DNA from 2 places in the Massilia consociata genome. Region 1 is predicted to be linked to the other one. Evidence: predicted binding sites of a transcription regulator. Region 1 holds the regulator's gene; the other holds the start of a gene.
The links. Region 1 encodes sigma-54, which starts transcription at its own class of promoters, with help from an activator protein. Its sites were predicted from a motif close to TGGCANGNAANCTGCTTT; they were not measured.
Positions count from the first base shown of each region.

Region 2: the regulator sigma-54 is predicted to act here: its motif matches at 11,079-11,096, upstream of ACFFJK_RS13930 (PEP-CTERM sorting domain-containing protein).

Region 1 is NZ_JBHLWP010000016.1:178,691-194,267, forward strand. It holds gene rapZ (RNase adapter RapZ) at 1-50, shown strand, start outside; gene ACFFJK_RS17965 (enoyl-CoA hydratase/isomerase family protein) at 192-1,277, opposite strand; gene hpf (ribosome hibernation-promoting factor, HPF/YfiA family) at 1,406-1,759, opposite strand; gene ACFFJK_RS17975 (RNA polymerase factor sigma-54) at 1,818-3,296, opposite strand; gene lptB (LPS export ABC transporter ATP-binding protein) at 3,325-4,098, opposite strand; gene lptA (lipopolysaccharide transport periplasmic protein LptA) at 4,095-4,646, opposite strand; gene lptC (LPS export ABC transporter periplasmic protein LptC) at 4,678-5,274, opposite strand; gene ACFFJK_RS17995 (KdsC family phosphatase) at 5,291-5,833, opposite strand; gene ACFFJK_RS18000 (KpsF/GutQ family sugar-phosphate isomerase) at 5,833-6,855, opposite strand; gene ACFFJK_RS18005 (monovalent cation:proton antiporter family protein) at 6,955-8,934, shown strand; gene ACFFJK_RS18010 (GGDEF domain-containing protein) at 9,037-10,155, opposite strand; gene ACFFJK_RS18015 (MOSC domain-containing protein) at 10,284-11,129, opposite strand; gene bla (subclass B3 metallo-beta-lactamase) at 11,330-12,244, opposite strand; gene ychF (redox-regulated ATPase YchF) at 12,473-13,564, opposite strand; gene ACFFJK_RS18030 (YdcF family protein) at 13,776-14,384, shown strand; gene ACFFJK_RS18035 (DUF4214 domain-containing protein) at 14,557-15,577, opposite strand, start outside.
Region 2 is NZ_JBHLWP010000013.1:118,215-133,791, forward strand. It holds gene ACFFJK_RS13895 (alpha/beta hydrolase family protein) at 1-379, opposite strand, end outside; gene ACFFJK_RS13900 (SDR family oxidoreductase) at 480-1,547, opposite strand; gene ACFFJK_RS13905 (cyanophycin metabolism-associated DUF1854 family protein) at 1,608-2,075, opposite strand; gene ACFFJK_RS13910 (cyanophycin metabolism-associated ABC transporter) at 2,077-4,353, opposite strand; gene ACFFJK_RS13915 (cyanophycin synthetase) at 4,676-6,850, shown strand; gene cphA (cyanophycin synthetase) at 6,940-9,510, shown strand; gene ACFFJK_RS13925 (MaoC/PaaZ C-terminal domain-containing protein) at 9,510-10,364, shown strand; gene ACFFJK_RS13930 (PEP-CTERM sorting domain-containing protein) at 10,446-11,003, opposite strand; gene mutS (DNA mismatch repair protein MutS) at 11,324-13,987, shown strand; gene ACFFJK_RS13940 (hypothetical protein) at 14,023-14,955, shown strand; gene ACFFJK_RS13945 (FKBP-type peptidyl-prolyl cis-trans isomerase) at 15,150-15,577, opposite strand, start outside.

The DNA of each region.
Region 1 (15,577 bases):
AGCGCGTCATCGTGCGGCATCGGGAGCAGCCGAAGCACATTACCGTCTGATACGGTCTTTAGGTCCATCCGGAACGTAGGGTGGGCAGGTTTTCCTGCCCACGCGTTCAACTCACACCAGAGCTGCCGGCCCGGCTGATTCACCGTTAACTATCACCGCATGGGCGGGAGACCCGCCCACCCTACAGACCATCAGGCCAGGTGCCGCAGCGGGTGCGCGTAGTCCGGCCATACCGGCTCGAAGAAGCGCGCCACCATCGCCGGCGTCACCTGCTCCAGCGTCGGCGGGTTCCATTTCGGCGCATTGTCCTTGTCGATCACCAGCGCGCGCACGCCTTCGAGCACTTCGCCATGCTCGAAATTGCGGCGCACCAGGTTGCGCTCCATGCGCAGGCAGTCGGCCACGTCCAGCGAGGCGCCGCGCAGCAGAAGCTCGCGCGTCACGCACATCATGAGGGGCGAGCGCTGGCGCATCGCCTTCAGGGCCTTCTGCGCGAACGGGTTTTCGTCGCGCGAGAGCGACTCCATGATGGCCGGCACCGAGGCCGCGCCGAAGTGCGCGTCGATCACTGCGCGCTGCGCCTGCAGCTCGCTTGCACCTGCCTGGCTTGCAAACTGCGCGGCAAACGCGCGGATCGCCTCCGGCAATTGCGCGCCCAGGGTCGATTCCACCAGCGCCATCAGCTCGCCGAGCCGTTCTCCCGGCATGAACACGTCCGCCAGCCCGACATAGAGCGCGTCCGCCGCGCCGATCGTCAGCCCGGTCAGGCCCAGGTACTGGCCCAGCTGCCCCGGGGCATGCGACAGGAAATGGCTGCCGCCCACGTCGGGGAACAGGCCGATGTTCACTTCCGGCATCGCCATCCTGGTACGGTCGGTCACGATACGCAGGCCGCAACCGGGGCCACCCTGCGCGATGCCCATGCCGCCGCCCATCACCACGCCGTCCATGACGGCGATGTAGGGCTTCGGATAGAAGTGGATCAGGTGGTTCAGCGCGTATTCTTCGGTGAAGAAATCTTCCAGCAGCGCGCTGCCGCCGGTCGGGCCGACGCGGCCCATCTCGTGGAAGAAACGGATGTCGCCGCCCGCGCACAGGGCTTTCTCGCTGGTGCTGGTGATGAGCACCGCATCGACGGCGGCGCTGTCCTGCCAGTCCAGCAGGATGGCGGTCAATGCGCGCACCATGTCCAGCGACAGCGAGTTCAGGGCTTTCGGGCGGTCAAGCGTGATGACGCCGGTACGGTTGGCGACGCGCGTCAGGACGGTATCGGTCATGGCAGTGCTCTGTGATCGAAAAGACATGCATTCTACAGAACACTCGGGCCGGTGCGATATCTTTACAAAGCAAAAAGGGCGTCCCCTCAGACGCCCTTGCTGTGATTACCGCGGTGTGTGCGTAGGTGTTACGCTGCGGCGGCTTCGCCGTTGTCCGGCATGCGCTTGTGCGCTACGTGATTATGGTTTTGAAGCATGGATTTGTGTTTCAGAACCTGCCTGTCCAGCCTGTCCATCAGCGTGTCGATTGCCGCATAAAGGTCTTGCGCCGCACTGGCCACGTGCAAAATCTTGCCAGATACCTGTAGGTTGATCTCGGCTTTCTGCCGTTTTTCTTTTTCGGTGAGGTTATCGATGGCGAGGAACACGTGGGTGTCGATCACGTGGTCGAAATGGCGGGTAATGCGCTCGAGCTTATTCTGAACGTATTCACGGATGGCGGGGGTGACTTCGAGATGGTGGCCACTGATTGTGAGGTTCATACACACTCCTTTGGGAAGGTGCCCTGCCCGCGCCACAAGGTGAGAGTGGGCAGTAGCTTTACAGGGATTTGCGGAGGCTGACGGGCGGAATCTTGAGCGCTTCGCGGTATTTGGCAACCGTCCGGCGCGCAATGACCATACCTTGTTCCCCGAGCATCTCCGCGATCTTGCTGTCGGATAAAGGGTTCCTAGGGTCTTCTGCTCCTGTCAATTGCGCAATGAGAGCGCGGATCGCCGTCGAGGAGGCTTCTCCCCCCGCTTCGGTGGCGACATGGCTTCCGAAGAAGTACTTCAGCTCGAACATGCCGTGCGGGGTCAGCATGTATTTCTGCGTTGTGACACGAGAAATTGTGCTCTCGTGTAGACCTAGTGTATCAGCTATCTCACGTAAAACAAGAGGGCGCATGGCAACCGCGCCGTGGCTGAAAAAGTTGCGCTGGCGCTCGACGATTGCCTCGGCAACACGCAGGATCGTGTCGAAACGCTGGCGCATGTTCTTGATCAGCCACTTCGCTTCCTGCAGCTGCGCGCCCATCTGGCTTTCGCTTTTTCCCTGCTTGAGCAGGTTCGCGTACAGCGTGTTCACGCGCAGGCGCGGCATCACTTCCGGGTTCAGCGAAACGGCCCAGCCGTTCTTGGCGCGGCGCACGATCACGTCCGGCACCACATAGTCGGAGACGCCCGATGCGAACGCCGCGCCGGGATGCGGGTTGCACCTGCGGACCACGGCCTGCACCTCGCGCAGGTCTTCGTCGTCGCAATCCAGGGCCTTTTTCAGCTTGGTATATTCGCGCTGCGCGAACCAGGTCAGGTAACCCTCGACGATCTTCAAGGCGAGGCGCCGCGTCACCAGGGGCACGCCCGGCATGCGGCGGATCTGCAGCGCCAGGCATTCGGCCGCGCTGCGCGCGCCGACGCCGACCGGGTCCAGGCTCTGGACCAGGGCCAGCGCGCAGCGCAGTTCGTCCATCTCGATCTCGAGCTCAGCTGGCAGGCGCGCGTGGATCTCGTCCAGCGGCTCTTCCAGGTAGCCGTTGTCGTCGAGGGCGTCGATCACGAGTTCGACCAGGGCGCGGTCGCGCATTGCGCAACTGGTGGTGCGCACCTGCTCCATCAGGTGCTCGCGCAGCGTGAGGCCGCAGGCTTCCAGTTGCGGGCGGCCGTCTTCGTCGTCGCCACTGCGCGCACCGCCGCCTTCGCCACCCCAGTCCATGTCGCCATCGCCACGCTCGCCGTCGTGGTCGTGGCCATCGCCCTCGCCCTGCGCACCGTCGGCGGAAGCGCCCTGCTCCTGCGCCGGCTGCGCGGCCGGCGCTTCGCCGTTGGCGGGCGCCTGGTTGATGGCGCCGTCGGCCAGCAGCCGCACCGAACGGTCGAGCGGATCGTCGAGCCGTTCGAGCAGCGGGTTGTCGCCCAGGATCTGTTCGATTTCCTGGTGCAGTTCGAGCGTGGATAGCTGCAGCAGGCGGATCGACTGCTGCAGTTGCGGCGTGAGCGCCAGGTGCTGCGAGGTGCGGAGTTGCAGTGACTGTTTCATTGCCTAATGGTCGTGACGAGATGCAGTACTACATGCGGAAGTGTTCACCCAGATACACGCGCCGCACGGATTCGTTGGCGATGATGTCGTCAGGACGGCCCGAGGCGAGCACCGCCCCCTGGTTGATGATGTAGGCGCGGTCGCAGATGCCGAGCGTCTCGCGGACGTTGTGGTCGGTGATCAGGACGCCGATGTTGCGCTCCTTCAGGAAGCGCACGATGCGCTGGATCTCGATGACCGCGATCGGGTCCACGCCCGCGAACGGTTCGTCGAGCAGCACGAAGCGCGGGTTGGTCGCCAGCGCGCGCGCGATCTCCACGCGGCGGCGCTCGCCGCCGGACAGCGACATCGCCGGGTTCTCGCGCAGCTTCTCGATCTGCAGCTCGGCCAGCAGGGTGTCGAGGCGCTCGTTGATCTGGTCTTTTGGCAGCGCCTTGCCGTCCACGCGCTGCAGTTCCAGCACGGCGCGGATGTTCTCTTCCACCGTCAGCTTGCGGAACACCGAGGCTTCCTGCGGCAGGTAGGACAGGCCGAGCACCGCGCGGCGGTGGATCGGCAGGCTCGTGATGTCGGTGCCGTTGATGTCGATGGTGCCGGCATCCGACGGCACCAGGCCGACGATCATGTAGAACGAGGTGGTCTTGCCGGCGCCGTTGGGCCCCAGCAGGCCGACCACTTCGCCGCATTCGACCTGCAGCGACACGTCGCGCACCACCAGCCGTTTGCCGTAGCTCTTCTGCAGGCCCTTGACGACCAGGGTGCTGCAGTCTTCGCGGCCTGCCGTTTCGCGCGCTGCCGTCATTGCTTGGCGCCTTCCGACGTGGTGCGGCGCGGGGCGATGATCAGGGTGCCGCGGCCGCCGCCGACCTTGCTCGCGCCGCTCGGGTCGTTGCGCACCTGCGCGACTTCCCGGCGGTTGTCGTAGGAGATGAAGGGACCCTTGATCTCGTTGGTCATGCGGCCGTTTTCCAGCTCGCGCACTTCGGCGCTGGAGAACAGCTTGACCAGTTCGGCGCGCTCGTCGTATTCGATGCGCTGGGCCTGGCCCTCGACCCACAGGTTCGGGCCGCCGTCACGCTTCTGGCGGAAGGTGGCCAGCTTGCCCGGCGCTGCGGTGAGCGTCACGCTCATGTAGCCTTCCGGCGTTTCCTTCATCACGGCGCGGTCGGACTTCAGGACCAGGGTGCCGCGCGTGAGCACGACGTTGCCGGTCAGGGTGCGGGTCTGCGTGACCTCGTCGACGTCGAGGGTGTCGAAGTTGATCACGGCCTCCTTGAGCGAGTCGGCGCGCTCGGCAAAGGCGCTGAGCGATGCCAGGCCAAGGAAGACGGCTGCGATGAGTTTTTTCATTGAATGCTTGTCCTGTGTTGTTTGCTGGCCGCTAGCGCTGGCGCGGCGGATAGACGATCTGGCCGCGGCTGGCAAGGTGCAGCTTCTGGGTGGCGTTGTTGGCCACCATGCCGGTGCCGCGCACGGTGGCGGCGCCGAGCTGCATCTCGACCGGCTTGTCGGTCTTCATGATCTCTTCGTCGGGCAGCACGGTGAGCGCCTGGGTGCGCACGCGCAGCGCTTCGCTGGTCGGCGTGGCCGGGCGCTGGATGTCCACGTTGCCGAGCAGGTCGACGCGGTGCTCTTCATGGTAGATGCGGCCGCGGTCGGCCACCACGGTCATGCGCGGACGGCCCGGGGTCATGCCCTGCACCACCGGCTGTTCGACCACGGAGACATCGCCCATCGGCGTGTGCGCCAGGCGCTTGCCCGACACCACGTAGCTCGGCTTGCCGTCCTGCGTCATGCGCACGAACGAGAAATTCTCGACGATGTAGTCGGGTTCGGACCCCGGCCCGCCCAGGCGGCCGTCGAGCTCGTCGCTCTCCATCACCTGCAGCAGCCAGAAACTGCCGAAGGCGCAGAACACGCCGATCATCATGATGCTCAAGAGCTTCCAGCGGTGGGCGGTGCGCTTGTAGTTGACCATGGCGTCCTGACCGTGTTCAGGCGAAATACGGCGCCAGCGCCTGTTCGTAGGTACCCTGGGCGCGCATGATCATGTCGCACACCTCGCGCACGGCGCCGCGGCCGCCCGGGTTCTTCGTCACGTAATGGGCGCGGTACTGCACCTCCGGGTGGCCCGAGGGCACGGTGATGGCGAAACCCACGCGCGTAAAGAGCGGCAGGTCGATCACGTCGTCGCCGATGTAGCCGCAGTCCTCGGCCGTGAAGCCGGTAGCCGCGAGCAGCTCGCCAAAGCCGATGCGCTTGTCGTGGATGCCCTGGTAGACATGCGAGATGCCCAGGTCGCCGGCGCGCTTGACCACGATCGGCGATTTGCGCGCGCTGATGATCGCGGTCTGCACGCCGGTCTTGTTCAGCAGCTGGATGCCGAGGCCGTCGAGCACGTTGAAGGTCTTGGTGACCTCCCCTTCCGGGCCATAGGTCAGGCTGCCGTCGGTGAGGATGCCGTCGACGTCGAAGATCATGACTTTCACGCGCGCGGCGCGCTGCATGTGTTCCAGCGGGGTCAGCTGAACGCTCATCAGATCACCTTGGCGCGGGTCAGGTCGTGGATGTGCAGCGCGCCGACCAGGCGGTCATCCGCGTCCACCACGAGCATCTGGTTGATGCGGAATTCTTCCATGACGGCGACGGCATCCACCGCCAGCTGTTCCGGATGGACGCGGCGCGGGTTCGCGTGCATCACGTCGCGGATCAGGATATTGGAAAAATCGTGGTTGCGTTCAATGAGGCGGCGCAGGTCGCCGTCGGTGAACACGCCGACCGGACGCCGGTCGGCATCGATCACGGCGGTCATGCCCATGCCCTTCTGGGTGATCTCCAGCAGCGCCTTGGCCAGCGGCACCTCGGGCGCCACGGCGGGGATGGCGTCGCCGCTGCGCATCACGTCGCGCACGTGGGTCAGGAGGCGGCGCCCCAGAGCCCCGCCCGGGTGCGACATCGCGAAGTCTTCCTCGCGGAAGCCGCGCGCATCGAGCAGCGCCACGGCCAGCGCGTCGCCCATGGCCAGGGTGACGGTGGTGCTGGTGGTCGGCGCCAGGTTCAGGGTGCAGGCCTCCTTGGCCACCGAGATGTCGAGGTGGATCTCGGACAGCTTGGCCAGGCGCGAATGCGGCTTGCCGGTCATGGCGATGACCGGGGTACCCATGCGCTTGACGGCCGGCAGGATCTCGAGCAGCTCGGACGATTCGCCCGAGTTCGAGATGGCGATGAACACGTCGTGCGCGGTCACCATGCCGAGGTCGCCGTGCGCGGCTTCGCCCGGGTGCACGAACATCGCCGGGGTGCCGGTGGAGGCCAGGGTGGCGGCAATCTTGCGGCCGATATGGCCAGACTTGCCCATGCCGGACACGACGACACGGCCGGTGCAGCCATACAGCAGCGCGACGGCGCGCACGAAACTGTCGTCGTCGCCCAGTCTGGCGTGCAGTGCGCGGATGGCGTCGGCTTCGATGGCCAGGGTCTCGCGGCCCAGCGCAAGCACGCGGCTTGCCTGGTCGGCGTCAAAACTTTTCAGCATTGTTTTTTCATGGGTTACACTCATCACAGGAGTATAAACGAATTGGGTAAGCAAAAAACTTGCCAGTCGTAACAAACTACAACAAACGACGGTGACAAGACCGCGACAACATTCCTGGGGAAGATGCATTCCGGACTCGAACTGACCCTGCTCCTGCTGGGCTGCGCCGTGCTCGGCGTGGTCGCATTCCGGATGCTGCACCTGCCGCCGATGCTCGGCTATCTGACGGTCGGCGTATTGATCGGCCCCCATGCGCTGGCGCTGGCCGACGACAGTCCCGCCACCCACGCGCTCGGCGAATTCGGCGTCGTCTTCCTCATGTTTTCGATCGGGCTGGAGTTCTCCTTGGCCCAGCTCAAATCGATGCGGCGCATCGTGTTCGGGCTGGGTCTGGCACAAGTCGTATTGACCATTGTGACGGCAATGGCTTTCGGGCTATTGATTTCCTGGTGGGCGCCGACACTGCACGTCAGCTGGCAGGCCGCGTTCGCGCTCGGCGGGGCGCTGGCGATGTCGTCCACCGCGATCGTCGTCAAGATGCTCACCGAGCGGCTGGAGCTGGAAAGCGAACACGGGCGGCGCATCATCGGCATCCTGCTGTTCCAGGACCTGGCCGTGGTGCCGCTCCTGATCATGATTCCTTCGCTGGCGCGCCCGGCCGAGGAGCTGATGGCCACGCTCGGCTGGGCGGCGCTGAAGGCCGCCTTCGTGCTGGCCCTGCTCCTGATCTTCGGCCAGAAGCTGATGCGCTACTGGTTCACGGTGGTGGCCAAGCGCCGCTCGCAGGAACTGTTCATGCTCAACCTGCTCCTGGTGACGCTCGGCCTGGCCTGGATCACCGAGCAGGCCGGCCTGTCGCTGGCGCTGGGGGCCTTCGTTGCCGGCATGCTGATCTCCGAAACCCAGTACAAGCACCAGGTGGAGGAAGACATCAAGCCCTTCCGCGACGTGCTGCTCGGCCTGTTCTTCATCACGGTGGGCATGCTGCTCAACCTGAAGCTGGTGCTGGAGAACTGGTGGATCGTGCTGGCGCTGCTGGCCTTCCCGCTCCTGCTGAAGTTCGCGATCATCGCGTTGCTCGCCAGGGCCTTCGGTTCGTCCACCGGCGTCGCCATGCGCACCGGCCTGGCGCTGGCGCAGGCGGGCGAGTTCGGCTTCGTGCTGCTGAACCTGGCGATGGGCTCGAAACTGGTCGACCCGTTCCTGCTGCAACTGGTGCTGGCCTCGATGGTGCTGTCGATGCTGCTGGCGCCCTTCTTGATCGACAACATGGACCGGATCGTCATGAAAGTCGCGGCCAACGAATGGATGATGCAGTCGCTGCAGCTGACCCAGCTCGCCAGCCGCACCATGAAGACCCAGAAGCACGTGATCATCGCCGGCTTCGGACGCAGCGGCCAGAGCCTGGCCACCCTGCTCACCGAGGAAAAGCTGCCGTGGTACGCGCTCGACCTCGACCCGGAACGGGTGCAGGAAGCGCAGTCGGCCGGCGCCAACGTGTCCTACGGCGACGCGGCGCGGCGCGAAAGCCTGATCGCGGCCGGCATCAACCGCGCCAGCGCGCTGGTGGTCACGTTCGCCGACACGCGCCTGGCCCTCAAGCTGCTGCACCTGGTGCACGAGCTGGCGCCGAACCTGCCGGTGATCGTGCGCAGCCATGACGACAGCGACCTCGATGTGCTGAAGAAGGCCGGCGCCACCGAAGTGGTGCCGGAAGCGCTGGAGAGCAGCCTGATGCTGGCCTCGCACGCGCTGGTGATGATGGGCGTGCCGCTGCGCCGCGTGGTGCACCGCGTGCAGAGCGCGCGCGACGAGCGCTACGCCTCGCTGCGCGGCTACTTCCACGGCGCCGGCGACATCGCGGACGACCCGGAACACACCCACGTGCGCCTGCACTCGGTGACGCTGCGCGACGAGGCGGCGGCGGTCGGGCGCCGGCTGGGCGAGATGGCGCTCGACGAATTCGGCGCCGAGGTGACGACCTTGCGACGCAACGGCCAGAGCCTGGCGGCGGATGCGCAAACCGTGCTGCTGGCGGGAGACGTACTGGTGCTGCGCGGGACGGGAGAAGCGGTCGACCAGGCCGAGAGCCGGCTGTTGTAGGGTGGCCGGTTTCGCCGGCCGCGCGTTCAACCGTCGCCGGAAAAATCGCGACGCGTCAATTCCTGCATGATGTGAACGCGCGGGCGGGAGAACCCGCCCGCCCTACGAAACCGACACGACCCGGTTGCGTCCGGTGGCCTTGGCTCGATACAGCGCCGTATCCGCCTGCGCCACCAGTTCCTGCGCCACGCCCTCGATCGCATGGTCGCGCTCGAAATCGTCGAGCGTTGCCACCCCGATCGATACCGTCACCGACACCGGCTCCCCGCTGCTCAGGTCCACCGGCTGCGCCTCGACGCTGGCGCGGATGCGCTGCGCCACCATGCTGGCGCTGTCCAGGTCCGCATCGATCAGGAGCACCACGAACTCCTCGCCTCCGACGCGCGCCAGCGCATCCGAAATGCGCAGTTCGGCCTTGATCCGCTGCGCCACCTCGCGCAGCACGTCGTCGCCGGCCTGGTGTCCGGCCGTATCGTTCACCTGCTTGAAGTGGTCGATGTCGATGTACATGACCGAAATGCGATACTCCTGGCGGCGCGCCCGCGCGATCTCTTCCACCAGGCGGCGGTCGATGTAGCGGCGGTTGTAGACGCCGGTGAGCGAATCGGTCAGGCCGATGTACTTGAGCATCTCGTTGCTGATGACGTTTTCGAGACAGATCGCAATGATCGACCCCATGTGCTCGATGAAATCGGTGCCCAGTGCCGGCGTGAAGCGGCTCGGGTCCGTGCTGCCCAGGTTCAGGCTGCCGATCAGGCGGTTATTGCGCAGCAGCGGCACCAGGGCCACGCTCTGCAGGCCGGCAGGCGGATGCGGGAACATTCCCTGGTGGCGCGACGGCGCGTACGGCCCCAAAATGGGACGCGGGGGATGCCCTTCGACGTGCGGGAAGCCCAGCTCGCTCGCGTGTTCGCAGAACATCAGGTTGGGCAGCAGCTCGTAGTCGACGCCCAGCTTGTCCATCACGGTATAGATGTCGGCATCCGGATCGACCAGCGACAGCGTCACGATATCGAGCTCGGAAATGACCGGCAGCGTCGTGTAGATCGTCGTCACCAGTTCCTGGAACGAGCCCGAGCCCACGATCTTGAGGTCGAAGGCCTGGTGGCGCGTCATGATCGAGTGATTGCGTTCGGCCTGCTCGAGCAGGTACGCCATGCGGGAACGCAGGGTTTCGTTCTCCAACATCAGTTCTCGCGTCAGCGCGTCCGGCTCGTGCATTGAAAATTCCTTTCAGCAATAACCGTAACATTACGCCAATTGTCGGGCCTTGAAAACGAAAACCGCCCGCACACAGCCGAAAAGCGGGCGATTTCGCGACACTGCGACTGTCGGGAATTAACGTTCTGTCAAAACGCGATGCCGACGTCCAGTTGCTGGCCGACCCGCAGCACCTGCCCGGCACCAAGCGTGACGATGCAATTCATACCCATGCACACCGCCCCTTCCATGCGCGGGTTGGCGCGGTAGGCCTGCAGGATGTCGAGCGGGTCCGGGCCCGGGACACCGGTGGCCTGGTCGATCGCCGGGATCGGGCAGCGGGCGCAGGGTTTCACGGGGCACAGCGCCAGGCCGCCGGCCTCGAAGGATGCCACGTAATCTTCCTCGAAGGCGTCGAGGCCGTCGACGACCAGGTTCGGGCGGAAGCGGTTCATCGGCAGCGGCGCGCGGCCGGCCTGTTTCAATTTTGCGTTGAGGTCGTCCAGGGAAGCCTGGCCGATGACGAGGATCGGGTAGCCGTCGGCGAAGCGGGTTTCGGCGGGGATGCCGCCGGTCCATTTGGTGCTGGTGGGACGATGCACGCTTGGCGGGAAGCGTACCAGGCGGCAGGCGCCGCCTATCGCACCGGCGAACCAGCCGGCGGCGGCGTCGCCGCAGTCGGCAGCCTCCACGCTGTGGTCCCAGATCTGGACCGTCATGCCGGGTGCGGCGGGGTCGTGCGCCAGCGGCAGGCGCAGCGGCGGCATGCCGGGGGCCGTCACCTCGACGGCATCGCCATCGATGCGCGGGGTGACGAGCGCCATGCGTGGATACTCGCGCTGGGTCAGGAACTGGCCCTCGCGGGTGACCAGCATCCATTCGCGGTCATGCACGCCTTCGGCCTGCAAGCCGCTGATGCCGAACTGCGCTTCTGGCACGGAGATGCCGGCGCAGGACTTGATGGGGTAAATGACGAGTTCGGCGATTGTGGTGATCGTGGCCATGCTGTCGGACGGAGCGTGTGAAGGGCGACAGTATGGCAGGGAATGCGTGGCTTGGCATCGGTAGCAGTGGCACAAGCCTGTACCGGCGGCTCCCATTTTTGGCACCTATCCTTGCACGTCGTTCCCGCGCAGGCGGGAACCCAATTCTGTGGCTCAGCCGTAGCATCAACACAGCCGCCCAGTTGTCGCGCTCAACGGGCAGCCGCTTTCGCCTTCTCCTCGCGCTCGCGCTGCAGCCGCGCATCAAGGCTGCGCGCAGCCCCGGCTGCCAGCTTGCGGCAGCCTTCCGGATCGATGAACGGATTGGACTGCGCCGTCTTGGCCGCCGCCTTGGCAAAAGCGTCGCTGAAGCCCGGATGGGCGGCGATCACGATGTCGCACTTCAGGTTCGCCACCTTGGCGATGGTCTCGCGGAAGCTCGCCGAGCGGTCCGGATACCCTGCCCCGCCGGTATAGTAAAAGCCGTCGGTGGAGACCGCGGTCAGGCTGTCGGCATAGACCACATCGAGGCATTTACCGCCCTCGCAGGACTGCCAGGTCCAGGTGGTGCCGCCGGGCGTGTGGCCCGGCGTGTGGTGTACGGTGAAGCGCAGCGGGCCGACCGTCACCGTCTCGCCGTCCGCCACTTCCTTCACCTGCGCGACTTTCGGGATGTAGAAGCGGTCCTTCGGGTCGTACTGCGGGTCGTCCGTGCCCGGCGTGCCGTCGCGCAGCACCTGGGCGCCGTGCGGGCTGTGCGCAACCACCGCGCCGCTGGCCTTCTGCAGCGCGGCGATGCCGCCAGCGTGGTCGAAGTGCGCATGCGAGTTCAGGATCAGTTTGATGTCCTTCATCCTGAAGCCGAGCGCCTCGATGTTCTTCCGGATCAGCGGCGCCGACTGTGGCAGCGCGCCGTCGAGGAGGACGTGGCCCTGCGGGCCGGTGACCAGCAGCGCGGACAAGCCGGCGGTGCCGACATAATAGGTGTTGCCGTAGATGTTAAAGGGGGCTGCGGGCTTGTTCCATTCCTCGCAGGAGGTGCAGGTGAGCGCGTCATGCGCGAACGCTGGAAAGGCGGCGGACAGCAGCGCCGCGGTGGCCATGGTCTTGAAGATGTATGCTCGCACGCGAGTCTCCGGCAAAGGTACCCATGCGGGTACTGTTGTTGTAGGAGCAGGAATCATACCGGCTTGCCGTCGGCCTTTCGGAAAAATGAACGACCCGATCGGCAAGTACCGTCCCGGTGGCCTGCAGGGAGCACATCCTGCGTCGTGTTGGCTTCGGCGTCGGTCGGCCTGTAAAGAAAAATGGCCTCGCATCTGCGAGGCCATTCACACGGGGAGTACCGGGTTGACTTAGACGTTGAACAGGAAGTTCAGCACATCCCCATCCTTGACGATGTATTCCTTGCCTTCCGCGCGCATCTTGCCCGCTTCCTTGGCGCCCGCTTCGCCCTTGTAGGCGATGTAGTCGTCGAAGGAGATCGTCTGGGCGCGGATGAAGCCGCGCTCGAAGTCGGTGTGGATCACGCCGGCCGCCTGCGGGGCGGTGGCGCCGATCGGCACGGTCCAGGCGCGCACTTCCTTCACGCCGGCGGTGAAGTAGGTCTGCAGGCCCAGCAGCTTGAAGCCGGCGCGGATCAGGCGGTCCAGGCCCGGCTCGTCCATGCCCATGTCGGCCAGGAATTCCTTCTTGTCGGCGTCGTCCATCTCGGCGATTTCCGATTCGATGGCGGCGCAGATGGCGACGATCGGCGCGTTCTGCTCGGCAGCAAACGCGGTCAGCTGGTCCAGCAGCGGGTTATTGGTAAAACCGGTGTCCGACACGTTGGCCACGTACATGGCCGGCTTGGCGGTGATCAGGCTCAGCTGCTTGATCAGGGCCATCTCATCGGCGTCCAGGCCCAGGGTACGGACCGGCAGGCCTTCGTTCAGGTGCGGCAGGATCTTTTCCAGCAGCGCCACCAGCTTGGCGGCGTCCTTGTCGCCCGAACGCGCCTTCTTCTGCTCGCGGTGGATCGCCTTCTCGACGGTGGAGAGGTCGGCCAGCGCCAGCTCGGTCTGGATCACGACGATGTCGTCCAGCGGGCTGACCTTGCCGGCCACGTGGATGACGTTCTCGTCTTCGAAGCAGCGCACCACGTTGACGATGGCGTCGGTTTCACGGATGTGCGACAGGAACTGGTTGCCCAGGCCCTCGCCCTTCGATGCGCCAGCCACCAGGCCCGCGATGTCGACGAATTCCACGATGGCTTTCACGACGCGCTCCGGCTTGACGATCTCGGCCAGCTGGTCGATGCGCGGGTCCGGCACCTCGACCACGCCAACGTTCGGTTCGATCGTGCAGAACGGGTAGTTTTCGGCCGGGATACCGGCCTTGGTCAGGGCGTTGAACAGGGTGGACTTGCCGACGTTCGGCAGGCCGACGATGCCGCATTTGAGGCTCATGGGAACTCTTTCTAATCTGTGGACGCGGAGCGGAAAGGAAGCCCGGCTCCAAAACCCCACATTGTACCCCCGGACGCCCCAGGTTGCCGAAAAAAACGGCGTGCGCCAGCCGAGCTCCTGTCTCGGATCCCGCATATTCCGGTCGCGGCGATTCGTGTTCCCAAGGCCATTCTTGCTGATAAAATTGGCAATCCTCGGTCCCCCGATAACCATGGCCCCAAGTGCATTGCAGCGCATCGCCGACTACATGATGCCGGCCTTCCCGCCGTGCCCGTCCGACCTCGGCTTCCTGTTCGGCACCCGGCACGGTGTTCCCCAGTTCTGCGAGACGGCCTATGCCCTCTGGCAGGACAGGATGTTCGGGCGCCTGTTGGTATCCGGCGGGCAGACCGGCGGCCAGGCCAAGGCCGAGGCGGACGTGATCGGCGACCGGCTGGTGCAGCTCGGTTTTCCGGCGTCGGCGCTGATCCTCGAACGGGCCGCGACGAATACCGGAGAAAATGTCCGGTTCGGCCGCGCCCGGGTGGGTGAGGTCATGGACCTCGCTGCGATCAGGAGCGTCGTCGTCATCGGCAAGGTGTGTTCGACGCGCCGTTACCTGATGACCCTGCAGCGGCACTGGCCCGGCTTGCGCATGACGGTCGCGCCGGTCAACTATTTCGGCGTGGCCGCCGAACGCTGGCACGAGCACGACGCATTCCGGGCGCGGGTGCTGGGCGAATTCGGCAAGATTCCCGGCTACCTGGCGCAGGATTTCCTGCACGAGATCGACGGCTGCGCGCCCTATCCGCAAATCGTCGCGCCAGAGATGCTGGCATGAAGCGCATGCGCCAGGCTGCACCAGCCGCCGGCGCAACCTGGCAGTACCGGCGGCCTGGGCACGAATCACCAACAAGTGAAGAAGGCCCGCAGATGCGGGCACGCTGAACATGTGGGCATTCGTCGACGCAAGCGATTGGCCATTGCAACAGCAGCAATCGCCTCGCCGCTGCTCAGCTACCCCAGGCGAGGTATTCGATGCCATCCATCGTCGCGCCCACCAGCTTGGCCACATTTTCGTCGCTGTTTGCCATCCCGATCAGGACATCCGCGCGATCGACAGTGCCTTTCCCAAGGAGGGTGACCCAGTAGTCGATGCCTGCGGCATCCGGTGCCCGGTCGAGAACGTTTTCATACAGCTTCGTGACGAATGCGGCATTGCTCAGGTTCGCGCCATACTTGCCGATGAATTCGGCAGAAGTGATGAACTCCTGCGCGACATGATGCAGCGGCAATCCATTGTCCAGGTGATGGATCCAGAAACCGAGCCCTGCGTCGTCGGAGGCACGGTTGAAAGCAGCCTCGTACAGACGGAACGCCTGGCCTGCAACGCCACTCACGTCGATCGCCACCATCTTGTCGTCGAACTTCAGGCGCTCGACGTTGAACAGGGTGTCGCGGCCATGGCGTCCGGCAGTATCGAACACGGTCGCCCCAGCCGGATAAACAACGATCGTGTGGTCGCCAGCATTGCCGTTTATCGACATGATGTCGGTACCCGTCGAGCCATGAACGACATCGTTGCCACTACTTCCGACGAACGCGCCGGCGTTGGCGAGTACGATCGTTTTTCCGTCATTGTTGGCGAGCCCGGCCATGATTGAATAATAGCCGGGCACCTCTTTATAGAACGGATTACTGATCTTGACCGTATAGCTTCCGCCATTTTCCAGGTCGACGTTCAGTAGGTCGCTTCCACGCTCGGCCTTCGCGAGAAGTACCTTTCCTTTGCTGTCAGCGATTTCGATCGTCATCTGGCCTCCCTCCTTGCCGGGGCCATACGGATGTCCGAAATTCAGGGAAAGCTTGCCGCCCGAACTTGCGTCGAATTTGTAGTAATCGATATCGTTGGCCCCTGCCCTGCCGATGGCAGTCCTGCCAAGGGGCAGTAACTGCGCCTCGGACGGAGCGTCGTTTGCAGGACTGTCGTAGACCACTCCTTTGTAGGTATCGAAAACGGGCGCCAAAGTGTAC
Region 2 (15,577 bases), on a different contig from region 1:
CCGCGCGCAGTTTGGCCGTCTCGGGCGACAGGCCGATCGCATGCCCTCCGACGCTGTGGCCGACCGCCAGCAGCGGCAGGCCGGGAAAGCGCGCCTCGGCCCAGCGCGTCACCAGCGCGACATCCTCGTCGATCCATGCCGACATCGTGACCCGGAAGCCGCGCAGGCTGCGCGGACGCGAACGTCCGGTGCCGCGGTAGTCGTAGGTGACGACGTTGAAGCCGGACCGGGCCAGGTAACCGGCAAAGGATGCGTAAAAGCCTTGCGTGACCGCCGTGGCCGGGTGCAGCAGGACGGTGGCGACCGCGCCGGGCACGGTCCAGCAACTGGCGCCGACGGCGTTGCCGCCGGCAGGAATGGAGAAGTGCTCGGGTCTCATGGCCGGGGAATTCGTTAACGTGTTAACGACTCTAGCACTGGCCGGCCCCTCGTGCAAGCCGGCGCTCGCGGCAAGGCCGGCTTGCCGGGCACCGGCTCGGCTAGGGAATCAAGCGCGCCGCACGCAACTGGCCGAACAGGTCGAAGAAGGATTCGTCGGTCGCCTGGTAAGCCGTGAAGCCGAGCTTGCGGCTGCGCGCCATGTCGGTCATCACCTCGATCGGACGACCGAGGTCGAGGTCGGTATGCCAGGGCGAGGCCAGGCGGTCGAGGTCCGGCTCGGCCAGATCGTGGCGGGCGGCGATCTGCGCCCACAGGCCCTGGTTGCCCGACATCGTCACTTCCAGCGGCTGGACGGTCCCGTTGAAGCCGGCGGCCTTGACGCCGAACCAGTCGGCAATGCGCCCCCACAGCCAGCTCCAGCGGAACAGGTCGCCGTTGACGATATTGAAGGCTTCGTTGCGCGCGGCGTCGGTGTCGGCAGCCCAGGCCAGCTGTCTGGCCAGCATGCGCGCATCGGTGACGTCGGACAGGCCCTTCCACTGCGCTTCGGACCCCGGAAACTGGAAAGGCCGTCCCGTTTCCTTGCAGATGGTGGCGTACACGGCCAGCGTGGTGCCGAGGTTCATCGCGTTGCCGACGGCCATGCCGATGATCGAGTGCGGCCGGTGGATGGTCCAGGTAAAGCGGTCGCGCTCGGCGGCGGCGTAGACCTCGTCTTCCTGTGCGTAGTAGAAATTCTCGACGGGCAGGCGCGGCTGGCTTTCGCGCAGCGGGGTGTCGGGCAAGGTGCCGGAGGCGGCGTAGGCCTCGAACGGACCAAGATAGTGTTTCAGGCCGGTGACCAGGGCCACGTGCCGCACCGATTGTTTACCCGATAGTGCGGACAGCAGGTTGCGCACCATGGCGGCATTGACGCGGATGTTCTCCGCCTCGGTGGCCTGGCGCATCCAGGTGGTGATGAAGACGTGGGTGGGAGAAACATCCGCCAGCGCGGCGGCCAGGCCGGCCTCGTCGAGCAGGTCGGCGGCAACCGGCAGCATGCCGGGAATATCATTGCCGGGCCGGCGCGCCAGCCCGTGGACGGTCCAGCCCTCCGCCAGCAAGGCCCGGGCCGTGTAGTTGCCCCCGATACCGCTTGCGCCCACCACCAGTGCCGTTCGTGCCATCGCCGCCTCCCTTGTCCATGAGGGAAAAGACCATAGCACGGACTGGTGAAAACCGCGTTTCTACAGGAAGCGGTCCAGGATCCTGCGGCTGTGCTTGTCGATGCGGAACATGTCGCGCACCAGGAAGTTGATGCCGTGGCTGTCCGAAATCAGCAGCGAGCTTTCGCCGATGCGGCGGATGTCCTCGTCCACCTTGAGCACGAACTCGGTGTCGCCGCGGTCGGTTTTCACGAACCACGTGCACGGCGTGGCAAAGCTCGACACGTCCTTGATGGCCAGGATCTCGGGGATGAACTCGCGCCCTTCGATCTCCTCCCGGATGAGGCTGCGGATCTGTTCCGGAACGGCGTCCAGGTCGTCGATCCAGGCCACTTCCTTGCCGCCGTCGCGCACCATCGAGATGCCCTTGGTCGGCGCCTGGATCGGGAAGGCGCGCACCGGGATGACGCCGACGTGCTCTTCGCCGTCGAGCGTGGTCAGCACCAGCTTGCCGAAACTGTCTCGGCGCAATGCAAAGGTCGTGCTCATGTTATTCCTTGTCGTCCGGATCCTGGTCCACGTTGCGCGCCTGCGCTTCGTAGAGGCGGCGGTAGGCCCCGTCAACCGCCATCAATTCGTCGTGGCTGCCCTCTTCCACCACCACGCCGCGGTCCAGCACCACCAGCCGGTCGGCCTTGTGCAGCGTGGACAGGCGGTGGGCGATGGCAATCGTCGTGCGCCCCTTCACCAGGTTGTCGAGCGCCTTCTGGATCTCTTTTTCGGTTTCCGAGTCCACCGAGGACGTCGCTTCGTCCAGGATCAGGATCGGCGGGTCGATCAAGAGCGCGCGCGCGATCGAGATACGCTGGCGCTCGCCGCCCGACAGGCCCTGGCCGCGCTCGCCGACCATCGAGTCGTAGCCCTGCGGCAGGCGCAGGATGAACTCGTGGGCGTGCGCCGCGCGCGCCGCCGCGATGATTTCCTCGCGCGTCGCGCCCGGCTTGCCGTAGGCGATGTTCTCGGCGATCGTGCCGAAGAACAGGAAAGGCTCCTGCAGCACCAGGCCGATGTGGCGGCGGTAGTCGCTGACCGCGAAGGTGCGGATGTCCTGGCCGTCGAGCAGGATCGCGCCTTCGGCCACGTCGTAGAAGCGGCAGATCAGGTTGACCAGGGTGCTCTTGCCCGAACCCGAGTGGCCGACCAGGCCGACCATCTCGCCGGCGCGAATCTTGAGCGAGATGCCGCGGTTGACCGCGCGATTGCCGTAACGGAAACCGACTTCGCGCAGCTCGATGTTCCCTAGCACCTTGTCGACCTTCACCGGGTTGACCGGGTCGGGCACGCTCGAGACGTGGTCGAGGATGTCGAAGATGCGCTTGGCGGCCGAGGCCGATTTCTGCGTCACCGACACGATGCGGCTCATGGAATCGAGCTTCACGTAGAAGCGGCCGCTGTAGGCGATGAAGGCGCTCAAGGTACCGACCGTGATGTCGCCGCGCGAGACCTGCCAGATGCCGAAGCACCAGATCACCAGCAAACCGATTTCGGTCAGCAGCGAGACGGTCGGCGAGAACAGCGACCAGACCTTGTTCAGCTTGTCGTTGACGGCCAGGTTGTGCTTGTTGGCTTCGCGGAAACGCGCCGCTTCGCGCTTTTCCTGGGCAAAGGCCTTCACCACGCGGATGCCGGGGATGGTATCGGCCAGCACGTTGGTCACCTCGCCCCACACGCGGTCGATCTTCTCGAAGCCGGTGCGCAGCTTGTCGCGCACCACGTGGATCATCCAGGCGATGAACGGCAGCGGCACCAGGGTAACGAGCGCCAGCCAGGGATTCATGGTGAACAGGATCACGCCCGTCATGATGATCAGGAGGACATCCGACAGGAAGTCGAGCAGGTGCAGCGACAGGAAGACACTGATCCGGTCCGAACCGCTGCCGATGCGCGCCATCAGGTCGCCGGTGCGCTTGCCGCCGAAATATTCCAGCGACAGGCGCAGCAGGTGTTCATACGTGGTCGAGCGCAGGTCGGCGCTGATGCGCTCGGACGCCAGCGCCAGCACGTAGGTCTTGCCCCAGCCCAGCGCCCAGGCCAGCACCGCCGCCGCGAACAGGCCGCCCATATATAAATAGACGAGCGCGGTGTCGATGATCTCGCCGTTCTGGTAGGGAATCAGGACGTTGTCCATCAGCGGCTTGGTCAGGTAGGGCGGAATCATGTGTGCGCCGGTCGAGCCCACCATCAGCAGGAAGCCCAGCAGCAGCTGGCCCTTGTACGGCTTGGCGAAGCGCCACAAGCGGAACAGGGTCCAGGTGGACGGCGGGGTGTGCAGCACCTTGGCGCAGACGGCGCACTCGGCGTCGTCGGCTTCGAGCGGCGCCTTGCAGGTCGGGCAGGTGTGCTGGTCCGGCGGCACCACGGGCACGCCCGTGGCATGGCTCCTGGCCTGCTGGTTGAAATGGTCCACCACGCGGATCGCGTGCAGGTTCTGGCCGAGCGTGAAGCGCCAGGACGCCAGCAGGCCCTCGGTATCGACCAGGTCGAGGTGGCCGACGCCGGCATGGTCGTGGTGGCGCAGTTCCAGGCCGGAACGGTAGCCCCACTCGCGCCAGGTGGCCTCGCCCGGGGCGCGCGCCAGCAGGCGACGGTCGGTCACCACCACCAGACCTTTGATGAAACGTAATTTTGCGTCGAGGTCAACCTCGACACCGGTCAAAACGTTTTCCCCTGGTGCAAGCTGTTTCGTAACGTCATTTTGCCAGTGCTCAGGCAAAAAACTGGCGGAAACCGCCAAGGACGACGGAATAGCAGGTTGTTGAGTTGTCATGTAGTGCGCCCGAGATTCAGGCATAGGTTCTGGAGGGATTGCAACATTGCGGCTTGGCAGCGCACAGGACTGCCGGGATGCCCGTTTGCGTTATGTGCAACACAAAGGCGCTGCACAAACGGGGATAACGTTTCTGCTCATCTTTTGGATGACAGGAATAACCACAACTGACAGGGAAACGTTCGGCACCTAAACTTCGGGCCGGCAAGTATACATGATGTGCGCTATGGAACACCGCCTTTCGGTTACCGTAGCGGCAGGCAGGCAACTAAAGGTAAAGGCCGGCGGCGCACGCTTCGTTCGTTGGCAAAGACATTTTTTCATGAACAAGAAGAACGACATCAAGTTCCTCCGCGTAACCCACCTGCGCGGCCCGAACATCTGGACCTACCGCCCCGTGATCGAAGCCTGGCTCGACATCGGCGAACTCGAAGACTTCCCCTCGAACACCCTGCCCGGCTTTACCGAACGCTTGTGCACCTGGCTGCCGGGCCTGGTCGAACACCATTGCGGCGTCGGCCACCGCGGCGGCTTCCTGGAGCGCCTGCGCGACGGCACCTGGGCCGGCCACATCCTCGAACACGTCGTGCTCGAGCTGCAGAACATGGCCGGCATGAAGACCGGCTTCGGCAAGACCCGCTCGACCGGCGAGCACGGCATCTACAAGATGGCTTTCCGCACCCGCGATCCGGTCGTCGGCCGCGCCGCGCTCGAAGCCGGCCACGCCCTGATGATGGCCGCCATCAACGACACGCCGTTCGACATGGCCGGCACGGTGAAGCAGCTCACCGAGCTGGTGGACCGCCACTGCCTGGGCCCGTCCACGGCGCACATCGTCGACGCCGCCACCGACCGCCGCATCCCCTCGATCCGCCTCACCGAGGGCAACCTGGTGCAGCTCGGCCACGGCGCCGCACAGCGCCGCATCTGGACCGCCGAGACCGACCGCACCAGCGCCATCGGCGAAGGCATCGCCAGCGACAAGGACCTGACCAAGACCCTGCTCGCCTCCTGCGGCGTGCCGGTGCCGGAAGGCGCCCTGGTGAGGAGTGCCGAGCAAGCCTGGGAAGAAGCGCAGGATATCGGCCTGCCGGTCGTGCTCAAGCCGGTCGACGCCAACCACGGCCGCGGCGTGACGCTGAACCTGATGAGCGAGGCCGAGGTCCTTGCTGCCTATGCGATCGCCTCGGAAGCCGGCGACAGCGCCTCGGTGCTGGTCGAGCGCTTCATTCCCGGCAACGAGCACCGCCTGCTGGTGGTCGGCCGCGAAGTGGTCGCCGCCGCCAAGGGCGAATCGCTGTGGGTGACGGGCGACGGCAGCTCGAGCGTCATCGAACTGTGCGACAGCCAGATCAACACCGACCCGCGCCGCGGCGAGAGCGAGGAACACCCGCTCGGCCGCGTCAACCCGCACGACAGTGAAATCATGCTTGACCTGAAGCGCCAGGGCCTCACGCCCGGCTCCGTGCCGCAGCTTGGGCAGAAGGTGCTGATCCAGGTGAACGGCAACGTCGCCGACGACGTCACCGACCAGGTCCACCCCTCGGTCGCGCATGCGGCGTCCCTGGCCGCGCGCATCGTCGGCCTGGACATCGCCGGCATCGACCTGGTGTGCGAGGACATCTCGCGCCCGCTCGAAGAACAGCGCGGCGCGATCATCGAAGTCAATTCGAGCCCGGGCCTGCTGGCGCACATCAAGCCGGCCAGCGGCCAGCCGCGCAAGGTCGGCAAGGCGATCATCGACCACCTGTTCGCGGAAGAAGAGACTGGCCGTATCCCCGTCGTGGGCGTGACCGGGACCTTGGGCACCAGCCTGATCGCACGCCTGGTGGGCTGCCTGGTGCACATCACCGGCAAGCATGTCGGCGTGGCCAACGGCGAAGGACTGTACCTCGACGCGCGCGAAGTCTCCAACCGCGATTCGACCGGCTTCGAGGCCGGCCAGCGCATCCTGATCAACCGCACCGTGCAGACCGCCGTGTTCGAATCGAACGCGCGCTCGATCCTGTCGGAGGGCCTGCCCTACGACCGCTGCCTGGTCGGCATCGTCACCGACATGGAAGGCCTGGACGATGTCGCCGAGTTCCACATCCGGGACCAGGACGGCATGCGCAACGTGATCCGCAGCCAGGTCGACGTGATCCTGCCGGAAGGCGCTGCGGTGCTCAACGCCGCGAATGAAGCCGTGGCGGCACTGGCCGAACTGTCCGATGGCCGCGTGATCTTTTACGCGCTGGATGAGCACAATCCGGTGGTGGCGGCGCACCGTGCCAGCGGCGAGCGCGTGGTGTTCCTGCGCGACAACCGCATCACGCTGGCCGAAGGCAGCGAGGAAACCACGCTGCTCGACCTGGCGAAGATCCCGCCGGCCACCGTCAGGCACCCGGACAGCGTGCTGGCCGCGGTGGCCGCGGCCTGGGCGCTGGGCGTGCCCCCGGACCTGATCTGCGGCGGCCTGCGCGCGTTCGACGCCACCCCGAAGAAAACGAACTACTAAATATGAATGGCCCGGCCTGTGCCGGAGCCTGGCGCCCCACGCACCGGCTGCAGCAGCCTGGCGTCGCGCCCCGAAAGGACTGAAGGTTTATGGAAGTATCTCGCGTACGGGCCCTGCGTGGCCCCAACCTCTGGAGCCACCACACCTCGGTGGAGGCGATCGTCGCCTGCACCCTTGACGAAGAATCGATCGGGCAGCTCGCCGGCTTCGAAACGCGCCTGCGCGCGCGCTTCCCGCAGGTGGGCGAACTGCAGCCCTATGGCCATGACGACACAGTGTCGCTGGCCCAGGTGCTCGAGCGCGTGGCGCTCGCCCTGCAGGCCGAAGCCGGCTGTCCCGTCACCTTCAGCCGCACCACCGCCACCGTCGAGCGCGGCATCTACCAGGTAGTGGTCGAGTACAGCGAGGAAGACGTCGGCCGCCTGGCCCTGGAGCTGGCGCAGCAGCTGCTCGACGCCGCCCGCAACGATACCGGGTTCGACCTGGCCGGGGCACTGGCGCGCCTGCGCGAACTGGACGAGGACGTGCGCCTCGGCCCGTCCACCGGCGCCATTGTGCAGGCAGCAAGCGCCCGCAACATCCCGTTCCGCCGCCTGACCGAGGGCAGCCTCGTGCAGTTCGGCTGGGGCAGCCGCCAGCGCCGCATCCAGGCCGCCGAGATCGACGCCACCGGCGCCATTGCCGAGACCATCGCCCAGGACAAGGAACTGACCAAGAAGCTGCTGGACGCCGCCGGCGTGCCGGTGCCGAACGGCCGCAGCGTGAGCGACCCGGAGGACGCCTGGGCCGCCGCCCTCGAGATCGGCCTGCCGGTGGTGATCAAGCCGAAGGACGGCAACCAGGGCAAGGGCGTGACCGTCAACGTCACGACGAAAGAGCAGCTCGTGGCCGGCTTCCACGCGGCCGCCGAGTTCCGCGACGACATCCTGGTGGAGCGCTACCTGCCGGGCCACGACTACCGCGTGCTGGTCATCGGCGACAAGCTGGTGGCTTGTGCCCGCCGCGACCCGCCGCAGGTGGTGGGCGATGGCGTGCATACCGTGCGCGAGCTGGTCGAGCAGGTGAACAGGGACCCGCGCCGCGGCGAAGGCCATGCGACCTCGCTGACCAAGATCCGCTTCGACGACATCGCCCTGGCCACGCTGGCCACGCATGGCCTGGACGCCGACTCGGTGCCGGACAGGGGCCAGCGCGTGGTGCTGCGCAATAACGCCAACCTGTCCACCGGCGGCACCGCCACCGACGTGACCGACGACGTGCATCCGGAAGTCGCCGAGCGCTGCATCGCCGCCGCGCACATGGTGGGCCTGGACATCTGCGGTGTCGACCTGGTGTGCGACAGCGTCCTGAAACCCATCGAGGAGCAAGGCGGCGGCATCGTCGAGGTCAACGCCGCGCCGGGCCTGCGCATGCACCTGTCGCCCTCGTTCGGCAAGCCCCGCCCGATCGGCGAAGCCATCGTCGATACCCTGTTCGAGGACGGCGACGACGGCCGCATCCCGGTGGTGGCCGTCACCGGCACCAACGGCAAGACCACCACCGTGCGCCTGATCGCCCACCTGCTCACCGCATCCGGCCTGCGCACCGGCATGACCAACACCGACGGCGTCTACATCGAAGGCCGCCGCATCGACAGCGGCGACTGCTCGGGCCCGCGCAGCGCGCGCAACGTGCTGCTGCACCCGGACGTCGACGCGGCCGTGTTCGAGACCGCGCGCGGCGGCCTGCTGCGCGAAGGCCTGGCCTTCGATCGCTGCCAGGTGGCGGTGGTGACCAACATCGGCGCCGGCGACCACCTCGGCCTGAACTACATCACCACGCTGGAAGACCTCGCCGTGCTGAAACGCGTGATCGTCCAGAACGTGGCGATCGGGGGCATGGCCGTGCTGAACGCCGCCGACCCCGTGGTGGCCGCGATGGCCGAAGTCACCCGCGGCGACGTGACCTTCTTCGCGCTCGACGTCGGCAACGCGATCATGACGATGCACCGCGCCCAGGGCCGCCGCGTCGTGTTCGTGGAGGATGGCCACCTGGTCGCCGCCCGGGGCAATGTCGAGCATCGTGTGCCGCTGGGCGAGGTGCCGATCACCCGTAACGGCACGGTCGGCTTCCAGGTCGAGAACGTGCTGGCCTCGGTGGCAGCGGCCTGGGCCGTGGGCATCGACTGGGACAAGATCCGCCTGGGCCTGAAGACCTTCGTCGGCGAGAGCGACAATGCGCCGGGCCGCTTCAACGTGTTCGACTACCGCGGCGCCACCGTCATCGCGGACTACGGCCACAATCCGGATGCGATCGCCGCGCTGGTCAATGCGGTCGACGGCATGCCGGGCAAGCGCCGTTCGGTCGTGATCAGCGGCGCGGGCGACCGCCGCGACCAGGACATCACCCAGCAAACCGAAATCCTCGGCAAGGCTTTCGACGAGGTGCTGCTGTACCAGGACCAATGCCAGCGCGGCCGCGCCGACGGCGAGGTGATCGCCCTGCTGCGCAAGGGTCTCGATGGCGCCACCCGCACCAGCCATGTCGAGGAAATCAACGGCGAATTCGTCGCCATCGACCGCGCCCTGTCGCGGTTGGCGCCCGGCGACCTGTGCCTGATCCTGATCGACCAGGTGGACGCGGCGCTGGCGCACATCGCCCGGCGCGTGGCCGAAGGCTGATGCCCGCCCACGAACATGTCCATGCGCCGGCGCTGCCGGCCATGGGCCCGGTCACGCTGCTGCGGGCGCTGCTGAAGCGTCCGCAGCGTCATCGCCAAGCCGGCATGCCGCCGTTGGAGACCCTGTATCGTCTCGACCGTCTGCCGCGGGACGAGGTCGCCCGTTACCGCGCCGCCTTCGGCTTCACGGGTGAACGCATTCCCGTCACCTGGTGGTACCTCATCGCGCAACGCGCGCACCTGGCGACGATGCTGGAACCGGGCTTCCCGTTTCGTATCGTCGGCCTGGTCCACATGGACAATACGCTGGCCGAACATGGCCCGGTGAACCCGGACCGGCCGCTCGCCCTGCGCACCGTGCTGCGCCTGCTGCCGCCCTCCGCCAACGGCGCCCTGCGCTGCGCGCTCGAAACGACCGGCAGCGCGGACGGCATTTCCGTCTTCACCTGCACCAGTACCTACCTGATCCGGCGCGGCGCCCGGCGCGACGGCCAGCGGGCGGAAACGCCCGACGCGCCTGCCGGCGAGCCGGTGGCGCAGTGGACGCTGGACGGCGCTGCGGGCCGGCGCTACGCGCGCCTGTCGGGCGACTGGAATCCGATCCACCTGGTCGGCTGGAGCGCGCGCCTGATGGGCATGCGTGCACCGATCATCCACGGCATGCATACGCTGGCGGCCGCGTGCGCGGAGCTGGAGAAACACGCGGGCAGGCACGCCACCGGCATCGCCTGCCGCTTCCGCGCGCCGGTGGCGCTGGGCAGCAGCGTATCGCTGCGCACCGGTGCCGAGCCCGGCGACTTCCTGGTCGAGGCCGGCGGCAAGCCGGCGGTGACGGGACGCTGCATTCTGGCATGAGCCGGTGCCCAGGCCCCAGGCATCCGGCCGGGCGCCCGCCTGGTAGCGCAGGCCGGCGCTTAGCTGGCGTTTAGCAGGCGATTATTTGGCGGCGCTGCGACGACGCGCCATCATGAAGCCGGCAATGCCCAGGCCCAGCAGAGGCAGGATGCCCGGTTCCGGCACTTGCACGGCCTGGACCGCGTACTCGAGTTGCTTGATGCCGAAATACCAGTTGTTCCCGCCGTTGTAGAACTCCAGGCTGCGGACATTGCTGAATTGCGAGACGTCATAGAAGGTGTCGGCATGCGTTGACAGCGAGCCGGAACTGATCAGCGTGCGATTCGCATCGTAGAGCGACCAGGTCGGGGTAGTGCGGTAGCCGAAGATATCGAATACGAACTTGACGCCGGTGACGTTCTTGTCGAAAGCAAGCTTGAGGATCGAATTGGTCGGATAAGTGGGGCCGTCGATGGAATTGAACAGATATCCGCCTTCTACCGATGGCGTTCCCTGTTCGCCGTCACCAGCCAGCGAAAAGTGTACGTCGCCCACCGAAGCCAGCGAACCCGAGTAATCGGAAAAATTGATGGTGGCAGCCTGGGCAGCAAACGACATGGCGACGCCCACGGTCAGCAGAAGGGATTTCAGGAGTTTCATTTCTGTCCTAGTAATGGTGTGGATGGTTGGTATTGCTTATTAAAGCAAATGGCTTGTCACGCCAGTAACCAACAGTTAGCAATCTTCATGCCAAAAAACAATGTTTCGCAAATACAATGAGTTAGAGAAATGAAACGGCGCGAACCCGTGCACGATGTAAATTTTTTCGACAACTTTCTCCTCCCTGCTGGGATAGGTTCCAAGCGCCGGGGCAACACAGCGGCCCTTGGATTGTCCGTACTCCGCTCCGGCCTGTCCGATCTTGGTAAAATGTCGAGCTCTGGCTCCGCCCCCCGCTTTGCCGCACGACCACCGAAGAGATGAACGCTCCCAACGAAATCAACGCCGCCGCCATCAAGAGCAGCCCGGCGGAAAAAGTCACTCCCATGATGGCGCAATACCTGCGCATCAAGGCCGATTACCCCACCATGCTGGTGTTCTACCGCATGGGCGATTTCTACGAGCTGTTCCACGACGACGCGGAAAAAGCGGCACGCCTGCTCGGCATCACGCTGACGGCGCGCGGCACGTCGAACGGCCAGCCGATCAAGATGTGCGGCGTGCCCTTCCACTCGCTCGACGGCTATCTGGCCAAGCTGGTCAAGATCGGCGAATCCTGTGCGATCTGCGAACAGATCGGCGACCCGGCCCTCTCCAAGGGTCCGGTCGAGCGCAAGGTGGTGCGCGTCGTTACCCCGGGAACCCTGACCGACAGCGACCTGCTGCCGGAAAAGGCCGACCGCCCGCTGCTGGCCATGTGCCTCCTCTCACAGCGCAAGAACGTCACCGTCGGCCTGGCCTGGCTGTCGCTGGCCAGCGGCGTGCTGCGCCTGATGGAATTCTCTGGCGACGTGCGCGCGGCCGAAGCGCGCCTCGCGCATGAACTCGAACGCATCTCGCCGGCCGAGATCCTGCGCGCAGATTGCGCCGACCTGTTTGAAGCCGAGCCGGTGGCGCACACCAACCGCGTGCCGGAGTGGCACTTCGACGTGCTCAAGGGCCACCAGTCGCTGCTCGACCAGCTGGGCGTGGCCACCCTCACCGGCTTCGGCGCCGACGGCATGGGCGCCGCTTTCGGCGCGGCCGGCGCGCTGTTGCGCTATGCCCAGTCGACCCAGGGGCGATCCCTGGGACACGTCAAGAGCCTGGCCTGCGAGACGGAAAACGAATACATCGGGCTGGACGCGGCCACGCGCCGTAACCTGGAACTGACCGAGACCATCCGCGGCCAGGAAGCGCCGACCCTGTTCTCGCTGCTGGACGGATGCCGCACCGCGATGGGTTCGCGCATGCTGCGCCACTGGCTGCACCATGCGCGGCGCAACCAGGCAATGGCGCGCTCGCGCCACGAGGCGATCGCGGCACTGGCGCAGGCCGACGCCATGGGCGGCCTGTCCAGCACGCTGGCAAACGTGCCCGACATCGAGCGCATCACCACGCGCATCGCCCTGCTGTCGGCGCGCCCGCGCGACCTGTCCTGCCTGCGCGACGGCCTGAAGCAGCTGCCGGCACTGCGCGAGGGGGTGGCGCGCTGCTTCGTCCCGGGTGATACGTCCCTGCTGCGCGAGATCCACGACCTGCTCGCCCCGCCGGAGGCCTGCCTCGACCTGCTCAGCCGCGCGATCATGGAAGAGCCGAGCGTGATGGTGCGCGACGGCGGCGTGTTCGCGCGCGGCTTCGACGCCGAACTCGACGAGCTTCGCGCGCTGTCCGAGAACGCCGGCCAGTTCCTGGTCGACCTGGAGGCGCGCGAGCGCGCCCGCACCGGCATCGCCAACCTGCGCGTCGAGTACAACCGCGTGCACGGCTTCTACATCGAGGTTACCAACGGCCAGGCCGACAAGGTGCCGGAAGACTACCGCCGCCGCCAGACCCTGAAGAACTGCGAGCGCTACATCACGCCGGAACTCAAGGCCTTCGAGGACAAGGCGTTGTCGGCCCAGGACCGCGCGCTGGCGCGCGAGAAGATGCTGTACGACGGGCTGCTGGGCGACCTCGCCCCCTTCATCGCCTGCCTGCAGTCGGTCGCCGGCGGCCTGGCCCAGCTCGACACCCTGGTGGCGCTGGCCAGCCACGCCGTGCGCAACAACTGGTGCGCGCCTCAGCTGGTGGACGAGCCCTGCCTCACCATCGTCGAAGGCCGCCACCCGGTGGTGGAAAACCAGATCGAGCGCTTCATCGCCAATGACTGCCGCTTGTCGAACGACCGCCGCATGCTCCTCATCACCGGCCCGAACATGGGCGGTAAATCGACCTTCATGCGCCAGGTGGCATTGATCACGCTGCTGGCCTACGTGGGCAGCTACGTGCCGGCCACCAGCGCGACGATCGGCCCGATCGACCGCATCTTTACCCGCATCGGCGCCAGCGATGACCTGGCCAACGGCCGCTCGACCTTCATGGTGGAGATGACCGAATCGGCCGCGATCCTGAACGGCGCCACCGAGCATTCGCTGGTGCTGATGGACGAAGTGGGACGCGGCACCTCCACGTTCGACGGCCTGGCGCTGGCCTGGGCCATCGCGCGCCACCTGATCGAGACCAGCCGCAGCTTCACGCTGTTCGCGACCCATTATTTCGAGCTGACCCAGCTGCCGGAAACCCATCCGAGCGCCGTCAACGTCCACCTCTCGGCAGTCGAGCACAAGGACAGCATCGTGTTCCTGCATGCGGTGCAGGACGGTCCGGCTTCGCAGAGCTACGGCCTGCAGGTGGCGCAGCTGGCGGGCGTGCCTCCCGCCGTGATCCGTGCCGCGCGCAAGCACCTGGCGCGCCTGGAATCGCAGGCGCTGGACGCGACGCCGCAGCTCGACCTGTTCGCCGCGCCCTGCGACGAGCCGGCGGACGCGGCGCCGGCGCCGGACCAGGCGCAGGACGCCGCCCGGGGTGAACTGCTGGACGCGCTGGCCGCCATCGACCCGGATGCCCTGAGCCCGCGCGAAGCGCTCGAACGGCTCTACGAGCTGAAACGGCTCGCAGCCTGATGCCGGCGCGCCGTCCCGTCCTCCTCTTCGCTACGTTGCTCGCGGCCGCCGTTGCCATCGGCCCGGCATTGGCGCGCGACAAGAAGAAAGAGCAGGAAAAGGACGAGCATGCACACCGGTTTGGCATCGTCGGACACCGCGCGGCCGAAGGCGGCGAAGCGGCGCTCAAGGCCGTGCTGGACAATGCGAAGGACGACGATCTCGCCTTCCTCGTGGTCACCGGCATCAAGGGGCCGGACGAATCCTGCGGCGACCGGCTGTACCAGAAACGGCGCAACCTGTTCGACAAGGCCAGGCGCCCCGTGATCCTGTCGTTGACCGGGAACGACTGGACCGGCTGCCGCAACTCGGCCGGCCGCACGAATGCCATCGAACGCCTGCACCGGCTGCGCGAGCTGTTCTACGGCGAGCCGTCCTCGCTCGGCAAGGAGAAACTGCCGGTCACGCGCCTGTCGAGCAGCCCGCGCTTTCGCAGCTATGCCGAGAACGCGCACTGGCAGGTCGGCAATGTGATGTATGCCACGATCAACCTGCCGGCAGCCAACAACCACTACCTGCCGGCGGCCGGGCGCAACAGCGAGTACGAGGACCGGCTGGTCGCCAACCGGTTCTGGCTCAACCGCCTGTTCGCGATCGCCAAACAGGACAAGGTGGATGCCGTGGTTTTGTTTGCGGAGGGGAACATGCAGCCGCTGCTGCAGCCGGCCAACGGCCTGCGTGCCCTGCTGCAGCGCGCGCCGTCCGGCCATGACGGGTTCGCCGAGGCGCGCCGCCAGGTGCAGCTGCGCGCGGCGAAGTTCAACGGGCAGGTGCTGGTGATCGACAGCGCGGGACTGCCCAAGGATGCACAGCCGGCAATCGAATGGCGCGGGAACCTGGGACACCTGTCGGTCGGGGCGCACGCGGTGGAGGTGCGCGTGGCGGGGACCGGCAAGAATGTGTTCAGGCTGGGGGAGGCGGTGCGCTGAGCGCTTGCAAGCGGCTGCTCATGCAAACCGGGGCGGAACGATGCCAGTGGCAGGCACGACGGGTCAACGGCTGTGTGCCGAATAATGCGTCAGCGTAGCTTCATCGCCGACGTCAGCACGTCATTCCCGCGCAGGCGGGAACCCAGGTTCGACGCGCGCCTGCGGCGCCACAGGGCACCCCAGGCGCACGGAAATTACAGCCGCTGGCTACGGAAATGGTCGCCCGGCTCGCTGTCTTCCATCTCTTCCTGGTGGTGATGGTGGCCATGCGGGCCATGCACGTGGCCGTGTGCGATTTCCTCGTCGGTTGCGGCGCGCACGTCGACCACCGACAGCTCGAAACGCAGGGCCATGCCGGCCAGCGGGTGGTTGCCGTCGAGGACGACCTTGTCATCGGCAATGTCGGTCACGGTGAAGATGGTCGGCTCCTCGTCGACACCTTCGGCCACGCCTTCGAACTGCATGCCGACTTCGAGCGGCTCCGGCAGGCGCTTGCGGTCTTCGACCTTCACCAGCGCAGGATCGTAGTCGCCGAACGCGTCTTCCGGCTCGACTTGCAGCATCGACGAATAGCCGGCTTCCTTGCCGTCGAGTTCTTCTTCGATTTTCGGCAGGGTGTTTT